DNA from 2 places in the Thalassobacillus hwangdonensis genome. Region 1 is predicted to be linked to the other one. Evidence: riboswitches for the same ligand, from Rfam matches in the RefSeq annotation. Region 1 holds a riboswitch; the other holds the start of a gene.
What was found. Region 1 has a riboswitch for preQ1 ahead of queF (preQ(1) synthase). Riboswitches for the same ligand answer to the same signal wherever they lie in the genome.
Positions count from the first base shown of each region.

Region 1 (7,703 bases):
TGATGGAAGCTGCCGCTCAGAGCATTACTAAAGTGAATCTGGAGCTTGGTGGGAAAGCACCGGCGATTGTAACTGCAAACGCGGATCTCGACGTCGCAGTAGAAAGCATAAAGATCTCGAGGCTTGCAAATAATGGGCAGGCTTGTACGAACGCAGAGCGTGTGTATGTGCATGAAGACGTAGCTGAAGACTTCATCTCCAAACTGAAGCAGGCTTTCCAAGATGCCAAAGTTGGAAACCCGCGTGAGAATAAGGATGCAGATGTCGGACCGCTTGTGAGCAAAGACCGGTTGGAGGAAGTAGAAAAAATGGTCCAGAATGCAATCGACGCTGGAGCGGAAATAGTTACTGGAGGAGAGCGCGCTTCAATGGATAAAGGCTTCTTCTATAAGCCGACGATTCTGACGAATGTAAAACAGGACATGCAAATCATAAAGGAAGAAATCTTCGGGCCAGTCATTCCAGTCATGACATTCAGCACATTGGATGAAGCGATTGAATACGGAAACGATACCGATTATGGCTTATCCTCCTCCGTTTATACCGAGGACTTAAATGAAGCTATGAAAGTCATCAATGAATTGAAGTTCGGAGAAACATACGTGAACAGAGAGAACTTTGAAGCTGTCCAAGGGTATCATGCCGGCATGCGAAAGTCTGGACTTGGTGGTACGGACGGCAAGCATGGGGTCGAAGATTTCCTTGCTACCCAAGTTGTCTACATGCAGTATAAAAACGATTAACAATAAAAAAGCTTGAGAGCGATCGTCCGCCCTCAAGCTTTTTTCAATTGATATTGCCAAGGTAAACAGGTCCAGGTTGGTTTTTGATGAAGTAATCCACCAATGAAGAGACCATTGCATTTGGATAAATTCTGTAATGATGCAAATCAGCAATTGAAACCCATTCGATACCGATTTGGTGATCATCAGGGTTTGTAGGTTCACTTTTCAACATTTCAGGGTTCTGTTCACAAAGGAAATAGTATTCAATCTGATGAACTCCGCTGTCAAAGTCCGCATGTTCATGGTCTTTCCCGATATATTCCCTTACATATAGGAGCTCATTGACCTGCACAGGGATTCCGGCTTCTTCCATGCATTCTCTACGTAAAGCATCGTGCATCGTTTCCTCATGCTCCTGTCCACCACCGGGAAACAGGTAGAAGGCACCCTCTTTGTCCATGTTTTTGGTCAGTAGTACGGAATCACCTTCTGTTATGATCGCTTTTACGGAATTACGTATTGGCATTTTCTTCTCCCTTTCTTTTCAACCAGGAGGTAGCGAAATCGACTGCTTCTTTCATAGGGAATAGACGACTATCCGCCTGGCCGACATTCGATCTAGTGATGGGATGGTTTCGTTCGTAGTCTTCTCCGATTTGGACAAACTGTTCTTCGTCAAGTTCAATATCGTCATATGTCATCCACTCTTTTGTACCATCAATAAGTAATGGAGCACCTCTTTTTATTTGCTTGTTCGTTCCGGCTTTATGTTCGGATAAATGAAAGCTTGTATTCGAATCATAGCCAACGCCGATCAGAAGGACTTTTGCGTTGGAGCGATAAGCTACTCCCAGAGGGGATTCCTCATTCAGCCCGTAGTGAAGTGGATGGCGTTCCGTCAATCTCTTGGCGTGCTTTCCCCAAGCTCCGATTGAAAATGTCGGGTGATTACTCCGGAATACACCCGGCCACGTACGAAACAATTCAGGGATGACACCCAAATAGGTGGACGGAGTACGGGCCGGCTCAAATAATGGCATTTCTTTTCGGATGGTATCATGCCATTCTTTCGGTACGGGTGGGTTTTCCCATTCAGCAGGATCTGAAATGGAAGGAGTATGTGTCTGGATGACAAGTGTACCTTCATCCGTCAACACGTCCATCAATGCATGCAGGACAGTTACTGGTCCACCGACCACCCAGCCAAGGGATTTCATTGAAAGGTGGACGAGAAGCATGTCGCCTTTTTCGACTCCGATTGCTTCCAAATTGCGGGCTAAGCTTTCCCGTGTAAGGGGCTTGTCTGTTGAATTGATTACAGTTGGTTCACTCATATGTATTACCTCCCACCCTTATCATAATATAAATGGGTGAGAATAAAACCCACTACATACTGCAAGCAAAGGTATTAGTGGAAAATCAGAGGTTCAATAATTTTGTAGGTGTGATCCTTATTCAAGTAGGATGGATGGGAAATGGCGAGACTCCCGTGGGAGAAGGGTCTAGGCAAGATCCCGCAGGGCGAATGCCCGAGGAAGCTTGCCAGATCCCCCACAGGAAAGCGAGTTGTTTCCCATCCATCCAAGGAACTATATGGCACCGCCTGACTGGATATAAAAAAGAAGCCTCGTGTAAGGCTCCTTTTTTACCAATATGCGGGCTGGGCTGGTTTGTTCTTTCTTGCAAGCTTTACTAATAGATAAGCAATCGGTGTGTCGATGACCGCTACGATCAGCTTGAATACATACTGGGTGGCGATCATGCTGATCAATACATTGGTTGGAACTGTACCTACGAAAGCAATCGTAATGAACAACGTCGTATCGATCAATTGACTCGACATCGTCGATAGATTGTTACGCAGCCAAAGTTTCTTTTCCCCCTGTTTTTCTTTCAAACGGTGGAAAATGAAAACGTCGAAATTCTGGCTTGCCACGTAAGAAATCAGACTAGCGAGCATGACGCGGAATCCTGCCCCAAGAATCGATTCAAATTCCTGCTGGGATTCAAAAAATGGTGCCGCAGGTAACTGAATCGCAATCACGATGAAAATAAGTGCGATGATTTGCGTAAAAAATCCTGCCTGGACCGTCTTTTTAGCCGCTTCTTTCCCATACACTTCTCCGATGACATCAGTAATCAAATAGGTGATGACGTAGACGATGACAGCGGCAGGCAGTACATAGCCGCCGATCGTGAATAACTTCACGCCCAGGATATTGGCTAATATAAGCAGCCCTACGAATAGAGCATTCAAATAGATGAACATGGTTTCCTCTCCTTTCTTGTGGGAGTAAGGAATCCAAGCAATCCCTCATTACCGGTTATCGATATTCTCTGGATATAGATCATGATTCATCAAACGATTATCTGCCATCTGTTCAAACTTCGTTCCAGGTTTTCCATAGTTGCAGTAAGGGTCAATGGAAATACCACCGCGCGGAGTGAATTTCCCCCACACTTCAATGTAACGTGGAGCCATAAGCTCGATCAGGTCATTCATGATCGTGTTGACGCTGTCTTCATGGAAATCCCCGTGGTTCCGGAAGCTGAACAAGTACAACTTCAATGACTTGCTTTCCACCATCTTGATATCAGGAATATAACTGATATAGATAGTTGCGAAGTCCGGTTGTCCGGTTTTCGGACAAAGCGTAGTGAACTCCGGGCAATTGAACTTAACAAAATAATCACGATACGGGTGCTGATTATCGAACGTTTCCAATGCACTTGGATCGTATTCAAAAGAATAGCTCGTCCCCTGACTGCCCAGGTGGGACAAATTCAAACTGTCTTCATTTCTTCCAGCCATGATGTAACCTCCTAGAAATATTGGTTTGTTAAACGATATGAAAATTTGTTAAATGAGTCGGGAAACTACTCGCTTTCCACGGACGAACGGTCAAGCCTCCTCACTTCGCTGCGGGGTCTCGACGCATTCGTTTTTCCGTAGGAGTCTCGCAATTTCCCTCTTCATTTTTCGAAAACACAGAATCGTTTAACTCTTAAATAAGCAAATAAAAAAGACCACATCCTAAGGGATATGGCCTGAAAGATCATATATCCTTAGTTTTTTATCGAGGGTGTAGCTAAGAACCTCTCCCGTTTGCAACGGATTTATTGATGTTTGACTCATTAATTATAGGAGGGTTCCGATACGCTGTCAATTCCTTGCATACTTCTTTTGTCACGAATTTGGAATTCTTATACCATTTCACTTTAAAAGCCTGGCTACTTCGTCTAAAATATATAGTACTGCAAGAATATTTTGAAAAATCAAACCGAAGTGTGCTGCCTGCTCATGGCATTTTTTATTGCAGGCATAAGAAACCGTTTACAAACTAAAAGATGAGGTGATTTGATGGACGTAAAAACACTTGCAGCACGAAAAGGCGAGCACAACATGAAGGATTACAAGGAAGCATACGAGAAGTTCGATTGGGAAAGTGTGAAAAGCCAGTTCTCCTGGAGTGAAACAGGCAAGGTGAATATTGCGCATGAAGCGATTGACCGCCACGCAGACAATCCTGATAAAAAAGATCAAGTCGCACTTATATATTCAGCACCGGACCGCGAGGAAAAGCACACATTTGAAGACTTGAAGTTCAGCAGTAATAAATTTGCGAATGTATTAAAAAAATATGATGTTAAAAAAGGCGACCGCGTCTTTCTGTTCATGCCGAGAAGCCCGGAATTCTATGCGGCATTCTTCGGAATCCTTAAAGTAGGAGCGATTGCAGGACCATTGTTCGAAGCATTCATGGAACAAGCGGTCAGAGATCGTCTGGAGGATAGTGAAGCGACGATGCTTATCACTACTCCGGAATTATTGGAGCGAGTACCTTTAGAGCAGCTTCCGCATTTGAAGCAAGTCGTTCTTGTAGGTGACCATGACAAAACATCGGATACTTTCATCGATTACCACAAAGAGATGGACGAAGCTTCGAAGGACTTTGATATCGAATGGGTAGACCTTGAAGATGGAATGCTGTTGCATTATACATCTGGGTCCACTGGAAAACCTAAAGGCGTCTACCATGTACACAATGCAATGCTACAACACTATCAGACTGCGAAGTGGGTATTGGACTTGCAGGAAGACGACGTGTATTGGTGTACGGCTGACCCGGGCTGGGTCACTGGAACAAGCTACGGAATCTTCGCTCCATGGTTGAACGGAATTACGAATGTCATCCGTGGAGGTCGATTTACACCAGATGATTGGTACAGTACGTTGTCCAATCATAATGTGAGTGTCTGGTATTCTGCACCAACCGCTTTCCGTAAATTGATGGGAGCTGGGGCGGAGACGGCTCAGAAACATGATCTATCCTCTGTTCGCCATATCTTGAGTGTCGGTGAACCGCTTAACCCTGAAGTGATCAGCTGGGGGATGAAAGCCTTCGATCTTCGCATTCATGATACATGGTGGATGACGGAGACAGGTGGCATGATGATCTGTAACTATCCAGCGATGGACATGCGCCCTGGTTCGATGGGTAAACCATTCCCGGGCATAGAGGCAGCAATCGTTGATAATGATGGGAACGAACTACCAGCGAATCAGATGGGGAACCTTGCACTTAAAAAAGGCTGGCCGTCCATGATGCGTGCAGTCTGGAACAATCCTGGCAAATATGAAAGCTATTTCCTTGGAGATTGGTATGTGTCTGGAGACAGTGCTTACCAGGACGAAGATGGTTACTTCTGGTTCCAGGGCCGTCTGGATGATGTCATCAATACATCTGGAGAACGCGTCGGACCATTCGAAGTGGAAAGTAAGCTGATCGAGCATGAAGCAGTTGCGGAGGCCGGTGTCATCGGTAAACCGGACCCTGAGCGTGGTGAAATCATCAAAGCATTCATTACCTTGAGGGATGGGTATGAAGAATCTGATGAATTGCTGGAGGAGATCCGTCAGTTTGTTAAAACAGGCTTGAGTGCACATGCGGCACCGAGAGAAATTGAGATCAAAGACAGCATTCCTAAGACGCGTAGTGGTAAAATCATGCGTCGTCTTCTGAAATCATGGGAGCTCGGACTTCCAACAGGAGACACATCAACTCTAGAAGAATAAAAGAAAATGAGTTGTGAGAAAAAACTCTAGTTTGAAAATGATAATAGCATAGCGTAGTCAACATACGAAGACTCCGGTGGGAAAAGCACGAGTCCAAAGGCCCCGCAGGAAAGCGGTTTTGGCTTTCTGAGGAGACTGAGGCCGTGTCCACGGAAAGCGAAGTATGTTGACGAAGCGTGAATGTATTCAATTAAAAAATACCCCCCGGATAAATTCTACATTTGTCCGGGGGGTATTTCGTTTAAGTAGCTAGTTTAAAATCAATCTTCCAAACTTCCTTTAGGACCGAAGAACTCGAAGTGAATGTTTTCTTCAGGAACATTCATTTCTTTCAGGAAGCTGTTGACCGCTTTCATGAACCCTTCAGGACCACAGAAGTAATAATCTCCTTCTTCCGGAGCGATGGAAGTAAGCCATGGCCCTTCGATGTATCCTTCTTTATCAAAGGATTGAAGCTTGATATCTTCCTCTGTAGGAGAGTCATAGATGATATGGGTGTGCACGTTACTATTCGTTTGTGCCATTTCTTTCAAGTCGTCTTTCAATCCGTGCATCGTACCATTGATTGCTGCATGAATGAAGTGGACCTCCCGATCAGGCGTGACTGCTGCAGCAGTTTTTAGCATGCTCATCATTGGTGTCAAGCCGACCCCACCGCTGATGAGGATGAGAGGTTTCTTCGAATCTGTCTCAAGTACGAAATCACCAGCAGGCGCGCTTACTTCAATTACATCTCCTTCACCGATGTTCTGATGCAGATAGGAGGAGACTTTGCCGGCAGGTTTGTCAGGTGTTTCATCCTCACGCTTCACACTGATCCGGAAATAATCGTTACCAGGAGAATCGGATAAGCTGTATTGTCTCAACTGCGTATATTTTTCACCAGGGATGTCGAGTTTAACTGTAATGTACTGTCCTGGTTGGAACGTAGGAAGCTTGCCTCCATCTACTGGCTTTAGATAGAAGGAAGTGATCACTTCGCTTTCTTTTACTTTTCCTGCGACTTTGAAGGATCGGTAGTCGATCCATCCTCCAGTCTGCTCAGACGCTTCCTTATACATGTCTGCTTCAACAGAAATGAATGCATCCGCTATGACTCCATAAGCTTTTCCCCAGGCTTCGATGATGTCATCTGTCGCAGCGTCACCAAGCACGTCCTTGATCGCAAGCAACAGGTGTTCACCGACAATCGGGTAATGCTCTGCTTTAATATTCAAGCTGCGGTGTTTATGCGCGATTTGTTTAACTGCAGGTAGAATCGCACCTAAATTATCAATGTATTGAGCAGCGGCATATACTGCATTCGCCAATGCTTGTTGCTGGCGTCCCTTTTTCTGGTTTGCCATGTTGAATATATTTTTCAGTTCCGGATGGTTTTCGAATAACAGTTGGTAGAACCTTTTTGTGATTGCTTCTCCATGTTCTGCAAGCACGGGCACCGTAGATTTCACCGTGTCGATTGTTTGTTGATCCAGACGTTCAGCAGTTTGTGTAGCCATAATCATACCAAACTCCTTTTCTAAAAGATGTATGTTTTGTACATCTTTTATTCTAACATTAAACCTGTATTATAAATGTGTGTTTTGTGACGATTCCGTTAACGTTTCACATGAAACATTTTCAGGCATCCATTAAGACAAGGCAGGTTTGGTATGATACCATGAATAAAACTAACTACTAGTAAGGAGTCACCCTTCATGCGTTTGAAAAAGTACACGGATTATTCTTTACGTGTGTTGATTTATACAGGGTCTAAACCAGATGGAGAATTGGCTAGTATCAAAGAGATTTCAAAAGTATTCGATATATCAGAGAACCACTTAGGCAAGATTGTCCATCAGTTGAATAAGATGGGAATGATCGAAACCATTCGGGGAAGGGCAGGCGGAATAAAGCTGGCT
Region 1 covers NZ_JBHTKL010000005.1:12,478-20,180, reverse strand. The annotation lists gene aldA (aldehyde dehydrogenase) at 1-743, shown strand, start outside; gene ACFQ2J_RS09275 (NUDIX domain-containing protein) at 787-1,251, opposite strand; gene ACFQ2J_RS09270 (aminoglycoside N(3)-acetyltransferase) at 1,238-2,059, opposite strand; gene ACFQ2J_RS09265 (queuosine precursor transporter) at 2,371-2,994, opposite strand; gene queF (preQ(1) synthase) at 3,043-3,537, opposite strand; PreQ1 riboswitch class I at 3,786-3,831, opposite strand; gene acsA (acetate--CoA ligase) at 4,087-5,802, shown strand; gene hmpA (NO-inducible flavohemoprotein) at 6,063-7,301, opposite strand; gene ACFQ2J_RS09245 (Rrf2 family transcriptional regulator) at 7,500-7,703, shown strand, end outside.

Region 2 (7,703 bases), 440 kb from region 1:
AGCAGCTTTCACCATGGAAAGCCACTTTAATCAGACGCCTCGCTTATTTCCCCACAAAAGTGCATGGACCTGGGGAAGGACGCGAACTCGGTTAAGGGTTGATGATTGGACCACCTGATCGATCAACCATTCGTATTTAGTTAACAGTACGCTTGCAAGGTTTTCTGCATTGCTTTCTTCGAGATCATCGTTTCCTACTTGTAAAAAGAAGGGGACACCCGGATAGCGCTGATGCACCTTCTCTGCATACGCCAGGTCATCCTCGTCGAAAATGACTACTTTTAAGCTGGTCTGATCCGATTTACCTTCTTTTTGCATCCGTTCAATGATAGAGTCGAGCGTTTCCCAATTAGTGTCCATTCCGGAGCTGGGAGGCTTCGGTGAAATCGTCAAGTCATCGATGTCGACAAACCAATCCTGCCATCGACTTCCCTGTGTTTCCAGTGCGACTTCACAGCCTTGTGCGTGCAAGGGGTCAATCAATTCTTTTAAGTGGACGAGCAGTGCAGGGTTCCCGCCTGATATCGTGACATGATCGAACTGATCTCCGCCAATCGAGCGTAATTCCTCTACAATCTCTTCAGCAGTCAATCTACGAATCTCATCCTTTGCACTGCCATCCCACGTAAATGCAGAATCACACCACGAACAGCTGTAGTCGCATCCGGCGGTACGAACGAACATCGTCTTCCTGCCAACGACCATTCCTTCTCCCTGGATGGTAGGGCCGAAAATTTCAAGTACAGGGAATTTATTCAACTTCCATCCACTCCCGTCGTGCTTCAGCATAGCTTGTAGGAGTTTCATAGAGTTTGACGAACTCCACTCTGGCACCATCATAATCGCCTTTTCCAAGTGCTTCTTGCATCTTTTCATAAATCCAGACGACCATATTTTCAGCGGTCGTGTTCATCGGAGGCAACGTTTCGTTGATATATCGATGGTCCAGGTAGATTTCAATTTGATCCTTCCAGATTTTTTTCAGATCACCGAAATCCATCATAATTCCGATGTCATCGGTGTAACCACTGATTCCGAAAATGACTTTGTACGTATGTCCGTGAAGGTTTTTGCATTTTCCTTCATACGCATGAAGGTGGTGGGCGGCATCAAAGGTGAACTCCTTACTGATCAGCACGCGCTTCTTGTGGTAACGCAGCTCGCTTCGTTTGATGTCTTTTTCAAATTTCTGAAGGTCTTCAACGATTCGAAAACCGAATTGATCAAGTGTCATGAACGTTGCGCTCCTTTCTGTTCGGCTAAATACTGGTCCAGGCCATTTTTACGCAGCTTGCAGGCTGGGCATTCCCCGCAGCCGTCCCCGCGCACACCGTTGTAGCAGGTAAGTGTCTTTTCACGGACGAAATCGAACGCTCCGAGTTCATCTGCAAGTGCCCATGTTTCTTTTTTATCGAGCCACATCAGTGGTGTGTGGAGCACGAACTGCTCATCCATCGACAGGTTCAACGTGACATTCAACGATTTGATAAACACGTCTCTACAGTCAGGGTATCCACTGAAGTCTGTTTCACAAACGCCGGTGATGACATGCTTGGCGTTCACCTGCTTCGCCATCACAGCTGCAAATGAAAGGAAAAGCAGATTGCGACCCGGGACGAAAGTAGAAGGGAGGGCACCATCTTCGCCTTCCTTCACTTCGATGTCGTTTCTCGTCAGCGCATTCGGCGTCAATTGACTCAATAACGACATATCCAATATTTCATGCTTGATTCCAAGATCATTCGTGATTTCTTTTGCGACTTCCACTTCCTCCGCATGACGCTGGTTGTAATGGAATGTCACAGCTTCTACTTCATCAAAATGCTTCATCGCCCAGAACAAACAGGTGGTACTGTCCTGGCCACCACTGAAAACGACGACAGCTTTATTGTTTTTCTCCATTAAAAAAATTCTCCTTTCAAGAAAAGAGAATTCTACACACCCGAACTAAAATAAAAAAACCATACCTAAGGCGAGGTATAGTCTGATCCTTAGTTTTTTATAGAGGGTGTTGCTAGAACCTCTCCTGCATCGGTTGACGCAGACTTTTATTCATTTCTAAGCAGTAGTATAGCATCTGAGTGGACTCCTGTTAAGTGTATTCGGTCATGTACCATACATTTACAAATTTATATTCTAAATATATTGAATTATTTATTCTATTAATATAGAATTATATAAAAGAATGGAGGTAGGTTATGGGAATTTTTACTGCGACAAGCAGAAAACGAGAAACCTACAAAGTAGAAATTGCTCAATCCTTGCTTTGGGAGTGCGCGCTTGGAATTGCAGCAGTAACAAATGGTCGTCTGCTCGATACGATGGAAACTTCAAAAGCGGAGTGGGGGAAGTTAAGGAATAGACTTTCCGATCAGTTAAATGATCAGTTGGATCTTGTACAACAGAACAACACTTGGAAAACGCTATTACAATTGCTGCATCAAGGTGATTTTCATAGGTTGGAAGATTTCATCGAGTATATCGATCGTATGGACGGGAGAAGTCTGAAATTTGTTGCCATTCCATTCCTCGGGGATGATTTACAGGATAAACGCAGGAAAGCTTCGGAAGGTCATAATGAAGCAATCGAACATTTGAAAGAAGTGACGAGGGACAATCCGTTTTTTCCGAATTACATTGAATATATTGCAAACGAAGATACAGGTGAATTGAAACAGCATCTGACTGAGGTAATGGAAAAATGGTACAAGGAAGTCGTGGAACCACAAGCAGATAAGCTTGAGGGTATATTGGAGAGAGATGCTACAGCTAAAGTTAAAAATAAAACTGCGATGCATCCAGAATCCTTTGTCGAATGGGCGACAGGGGGGATATCCTATCTACCTGAACCGCGAGTAGAGAAGGTGTTGTTGATTCCGCACGTCACTTACCGACCGTGGAATGTCGAAGCGGATATCGAAGGGTCGAAGGTATTCTATTATCCTGTTTCGAATGAAAGCATCCATCCAGGAGATGCGTACACACCCAGTGCATCACTCGTGCAGAAGCACAAGGCGCTAGGGGATGAGGTAAGGTTGCGCATCATCAAGCTATTAGCAGAGCAGGACCAAAGCTTACAGGACTTGCATGGACAATTGGATGCTGGAAAGTCTACGGTTCATCACCATTTGAAAATTCTCCGTTCGTGCCGTCTTGTAGAAGTGGATAAAGGCGTTTATACATTGAAGCGGCAAGCGTTGGAGTCATTGGCTGGGGAATTGAAGGATTATATCGGGTGGTGAATGTATGGGACAGGTAGAGTACCAATCTCAAGCACATGAGGAAAACCCATCATTCAAAGTGAATTATCCGGTATTTCGTTTGATGGGCGGGAATTTTGTGTCCTTTTTCGGAGATCAGATCTATTTGATTGCGATTCCTTTGATTGTGCTGGCATTGACAGGATCTCCGTTTATTATGGGGGTGGTCGCTGCTCTTGAGCGGTTACCAATTTTGCTCCAACCATTTTTAGGAATCGTCGCGGACCGGTTCGATCGCAGAAAAGTTCTGATGGTCTGTGATGCGCTCAGAGGAACAGTTGTATTGATTTTAGGAGTTACCTATTTGACTGGAAACCTTCCTATTACATACTTATTGATCGGTGCATTTGTAATCGGACTGCTGAGCCAGCTGTATAACACTGCTCAGTTCGCTATACTGCCGAGGCTCGTTCGTCCATCCGACTTACAACTGGCAAATTCCATCAATAGCGGGATTTTCCAGACGTCAGTATTTATTGCACCAGGGCTTGGTGGCATCCTGATTGCTGCTTATGACCCAGGCTATGCGCTGGTGATCAATGGAATCAGTTTTTTTGCAGCACTCTTGGCAGTTTCCAGTATCAAGCTTTCCCCACCGGAAGAAAAGCAGGCATCAACTGGATGGATGCTCCAGATTAAAGAGGGTTTTCGTTTTGTCATTCAAACGCGACCGATTCTGTTTACCAACTTGTCGATGTTCTTATCCATATTCGGAACGACAATTTTGTTGACACTGATGGTGTTTCATTTGAAAGATACAATCGGATTGACTGCTGGGCAGATAGGATTTCTTTTATCGATCGGTGGCTTAGGTGCAGTAGGCGGTGCGCTTGCATCAGGATTTTTCAGAAAAAGGTTTTCCTATGGAAACATCCTCTTTACAGCTGCATTAATTGGGGGAGGATCGATTATTCTGTTCGCGTACGTCCAATCGTTTGTCCTCTTGGTTGTGGCGAATGCTATCGGGACCGTTTGTGCATCGATTCAAAGTCCTTGTATCGTGACGCTGCGTCAATTGCTCACGCCGGATCGATTGTTAGGGAGAGTACAGGCCACGAGCAGGTTTATGACGTGGATGCTTATGCCGGTCGGAGCATTCAGTGCTGGTGTTCTGGCAGAATATATAGGAACTTCGATGACGATCGCAATTGGTGGGATGGTCACCTTAATTGCAGGATTTCTTTATTTGCATCCATCGCTCCGTGTTCGTGCGATGCATCCATAGTAAAAATCCGCGGAGGCTCAGCCTCCACGGATTTATAATGGTGTCACTTCAAGTCGATTGTAAATGGATCCATTTCTACTATCTCATCATTGAGACTAAGCGTAGGGAATGGGACAATCAGCATATAATCTTCAATTGACTTACTTTTTGCGAGGTCGAAGGTGGATGTGTAACGGTATTTATCCTGTTCCGAATTTTCCACCGTGGTATTTCGAATCGTGTGCTCGATCATCTCTGAGTAATAATTCGCATGACCACTGTCATCCAGTTGGAAATGTTCCTTTGGTACGAGTTTGACGAACTCAGCAAAATTGTCCAGGATATCTTGCCTTAAAGAACTATTTTCCATGTTGTCCACCGTGTAGTCGAGGGTCAGTTCGCCATCTTTAGCAGCCATATCATGCACAGTGATTTGGTAGTCGAATCTTGGACTGTTCACGGTGAATGGTGCGGCATCATCCAATGTGTGGTGGCCATGTTTATCTTGCAATTCGACCTCCGCACTAACGTTCAGTGAAGTTACATTCTCATCAAGTCCGGTTTTGAAAAGCTCACGCACCGTCTTTTGTACCTTCCCATCAGTTTCAACGAAATCAATGACTGTCGAGTTTGACTTTGCTAACCGGTTCCCTAAATTGTCTGTAATAGAAAGGTTGATGTGATCATCTTTGTTATCAACTGTGTAACTGTATTCGAGCAAGGTAGTTGCTTTCCCTTTGGTAATGGAGTGGACGCTTACATCATAAATTCCGTTTGTTTGACTATCTACTTCAATTGTTTCAGCAGGAATTTTCTCCACCGGCACATCAAATTTCCATGTCCCATTCACATCTGCCATATGCGTGAATGTGAGTGGTAACGTGAAATCTTTAGGTATGTTCGCCTCACTACTGTAAAATTCAATTGATCCGATGAACGTATCTCCGTCCTTCTTCAGACCAGAACTCCCGGACCCCCATTGATTCTGATCTTTTCCATCAAATAGGTGATAATTCAATCCACCAACAGGGCGGTTGCCTTTATCCATATGTTCAATGGTGAGGTCTTTTCCTTTTGCTTCGAAAGTGACCCCCATGACATTCCCGTCGTAGTAAGCGCTCGTAATCGTTACATCCACACCATTATCCGTAGACGTTTCGTTAAGTTCGGTCACTGCATCATTGACATACAACTCATTGCCCAAGCTGGAACCGACCTTCTGATAAATGGATCCTAGCACAGGAACATCTGCCAATACATTCGAAACTGGTGCGAACAGGAAACCAGATACGAGAACGAGAGAGGCTGCTGTACTTGAAAGGGCTCCACTCAATTTCCATGCTTTTTTCCGTTTCATCTGACGCTTTTGTTGTCGGCCGTCTTCCATTCCCTTTGAAATTGCTTGAAACACTTCATCTTTCGGCACTTCAATATTCTTCATTTGTTTATCCATCCACTTTTTATCCATATACGTTGACTCCTTCCAATATCCGCTTCAGCTCTGCTTTTCCGCGGTGAAGATAGGTTTTGATCGTTCCTTCAGGCTTGTCCATCGTTAGAGAAATTGATTGAATCGATTGGTCATGATAATAGAAAAGGATGATGACCGTCTGATAGTGGTAGTCCAATGTTGCTATTGCATGAGCAAGATCCATCTCATCCTCTTTTGCTACAGATTCTGAAGGGGCGATCTGATCAAGGAAATCATCCCCGGTAAGTACGATTTTCTTTTGCTTTTTGATGAAGTCATACGCAGTCCGGATCAATATTTTTGTAAGCCATGTGCTGAAGTAAGCAGGCTCCTTCAATTGGTGAATCGAAAGGAAGGCTTTGCATACAGCTTCCTGAACGATATCAAGCGCATCGTCTTTATTTCTTACATAGAGATAAGCGGTGCGATAGAGCTTGTCGCTTTCTTCGCGGACAAGCCATTCAAACGCTCGCTCATCTCCTTTAATCGCTTTCTTTACTAGTTTTACATCCATCTTTCAACCTCCTGTCACCCATTAGAGCAACCACCCTGGCAAAAAGTTTCAAAAATATGTACCAAATTTCATTTTACATGGAAAATCACTTGAAATAAGCAAAAAAGGAACCGTCCGAAAACGGTTCCTTTCTTTAATCTTTCTATTACTGGTTCATCCACTCCTGCTGGCGCTCGAGTCGGTGAGTCAGCTGCTTTTCAGCTACACGGTCCATGACCGCCTCGACCTTGGAATTGCGGAATTCTTTTTCTACGCGATCCAATGTCAGCTTCATCACCTTGATGGAAGCCTTCGTGCGCATCCGATCTTTCCGGTCCGCATCCTGCAGGAAATTCGCGAACGCATCCAATAAGATTTCATAAATTTGTTCACTTGTAAGTGTGCCGTCGTTCACGTACATGATCATCTTCTGGGAAAGTTCTTCTGAGCTCAGATCGCCGTTCATCCATTGCTCAATATCCAGTTCCAATTGTTCAGTAGGGGAGACCTGCGCTTCGACCAAGTCTTCAATCCCTCGGGGCTTCAGTTGTCTCGTCCCATTAAATTCTCCGGAGAGGCCGGTAATCGTAATCCGATCTCCTTCACCATATGGAAAAGTTTCGAATGTGGTTCCTGTACGGCTGTCGAGTCGGACAAGGACGGATTCATCGCCTTTGACAGCGGTGAATTCGGTGGTTCCGTAAGCATTTGCTTCTCGTAAATCAGTGATTGTTACGTCTTCCAGCTGTACGAGTGAACCTTCGTTGGATTCATTCACTTCTGCAGGTGTAACGGAAACGGGCTCAGGAATAGCAGCAGTACCGGTCACTTCCAACTTAGAGACATTTCCCAACTGGAATTCTCCGTTATATTCATCGGTTTTTCCTGTAAGTCGTACGACATCTCCGGGATTTACATCAACATCACCTTGGTACACATAGGTACCAGCAGTATCATCCTGCATATAAAAACCATTGCTTCCCCAAAGCCCTGATTCGGAAGTGACGACACCTTCGACAGTTACTTCAGTTCCGATCGGTAATGCTTTTGCTTCTTCTACGGTCACTGCAGGTGCTTCTGGTTCTTCAGGATCTCCATCATAGTCATCGGATCGAGTATAGCCTGCTTCATTGGCTTCAGCCTCTGTCCAGAAAAATACACGTTTTTCCACTGGAACTTCAGACCATTGCTCAGGAGCAAGATAAAGCATTGTATCGGAATTCCCGACGTACTTTGAAAATCCTTTCTGATCATCATTCGCTCGGAACACGAATG
Region 2 covers NZ_JBHTKL010000005.1:457,303-465,005, forward strand. The annotation lists gene queE (7-carboxy-7-deazaguanine synthase QueE) at 31-759, opposite strand; gene queD (6-carboxytetrahydropterin synthase QueD) at 752-1,234, opposite strand; gene queC (7-cyano-7-deazaguanine synthase QueC) at 1,231-1,902, opposite strand; PreQ1 riboswitch class I at 1,986-2,030, opposite strand; gene ACFQ2J_RS11795 (ArsR/SmtB family transcription factor) at 2,199-3,242, shown strand; gene ACFQ2J_RS11800 (MFS transporter) at 3,247-4,485, shown strand; gene ACFQ2J_RS11805 (DUF4179 domain-containing protein) at 4,529-5,932, opposite strand; gene ACFQ2J_RS11810 (sigma-70 family RNA polymerase sigma factor) at 5,925-6,449, opposite strand; gene ACFQ2J_RS11815 (thermonuclease family protein) at 6,595-7,703, opposite strand, start outside.
Region 2: another riboswitch for preQ1. It lies ahead of queC (7-cyano-7-deazaguanine synthase QueC); the one in region 1 lies ahead of queF (preQ(1) synthase).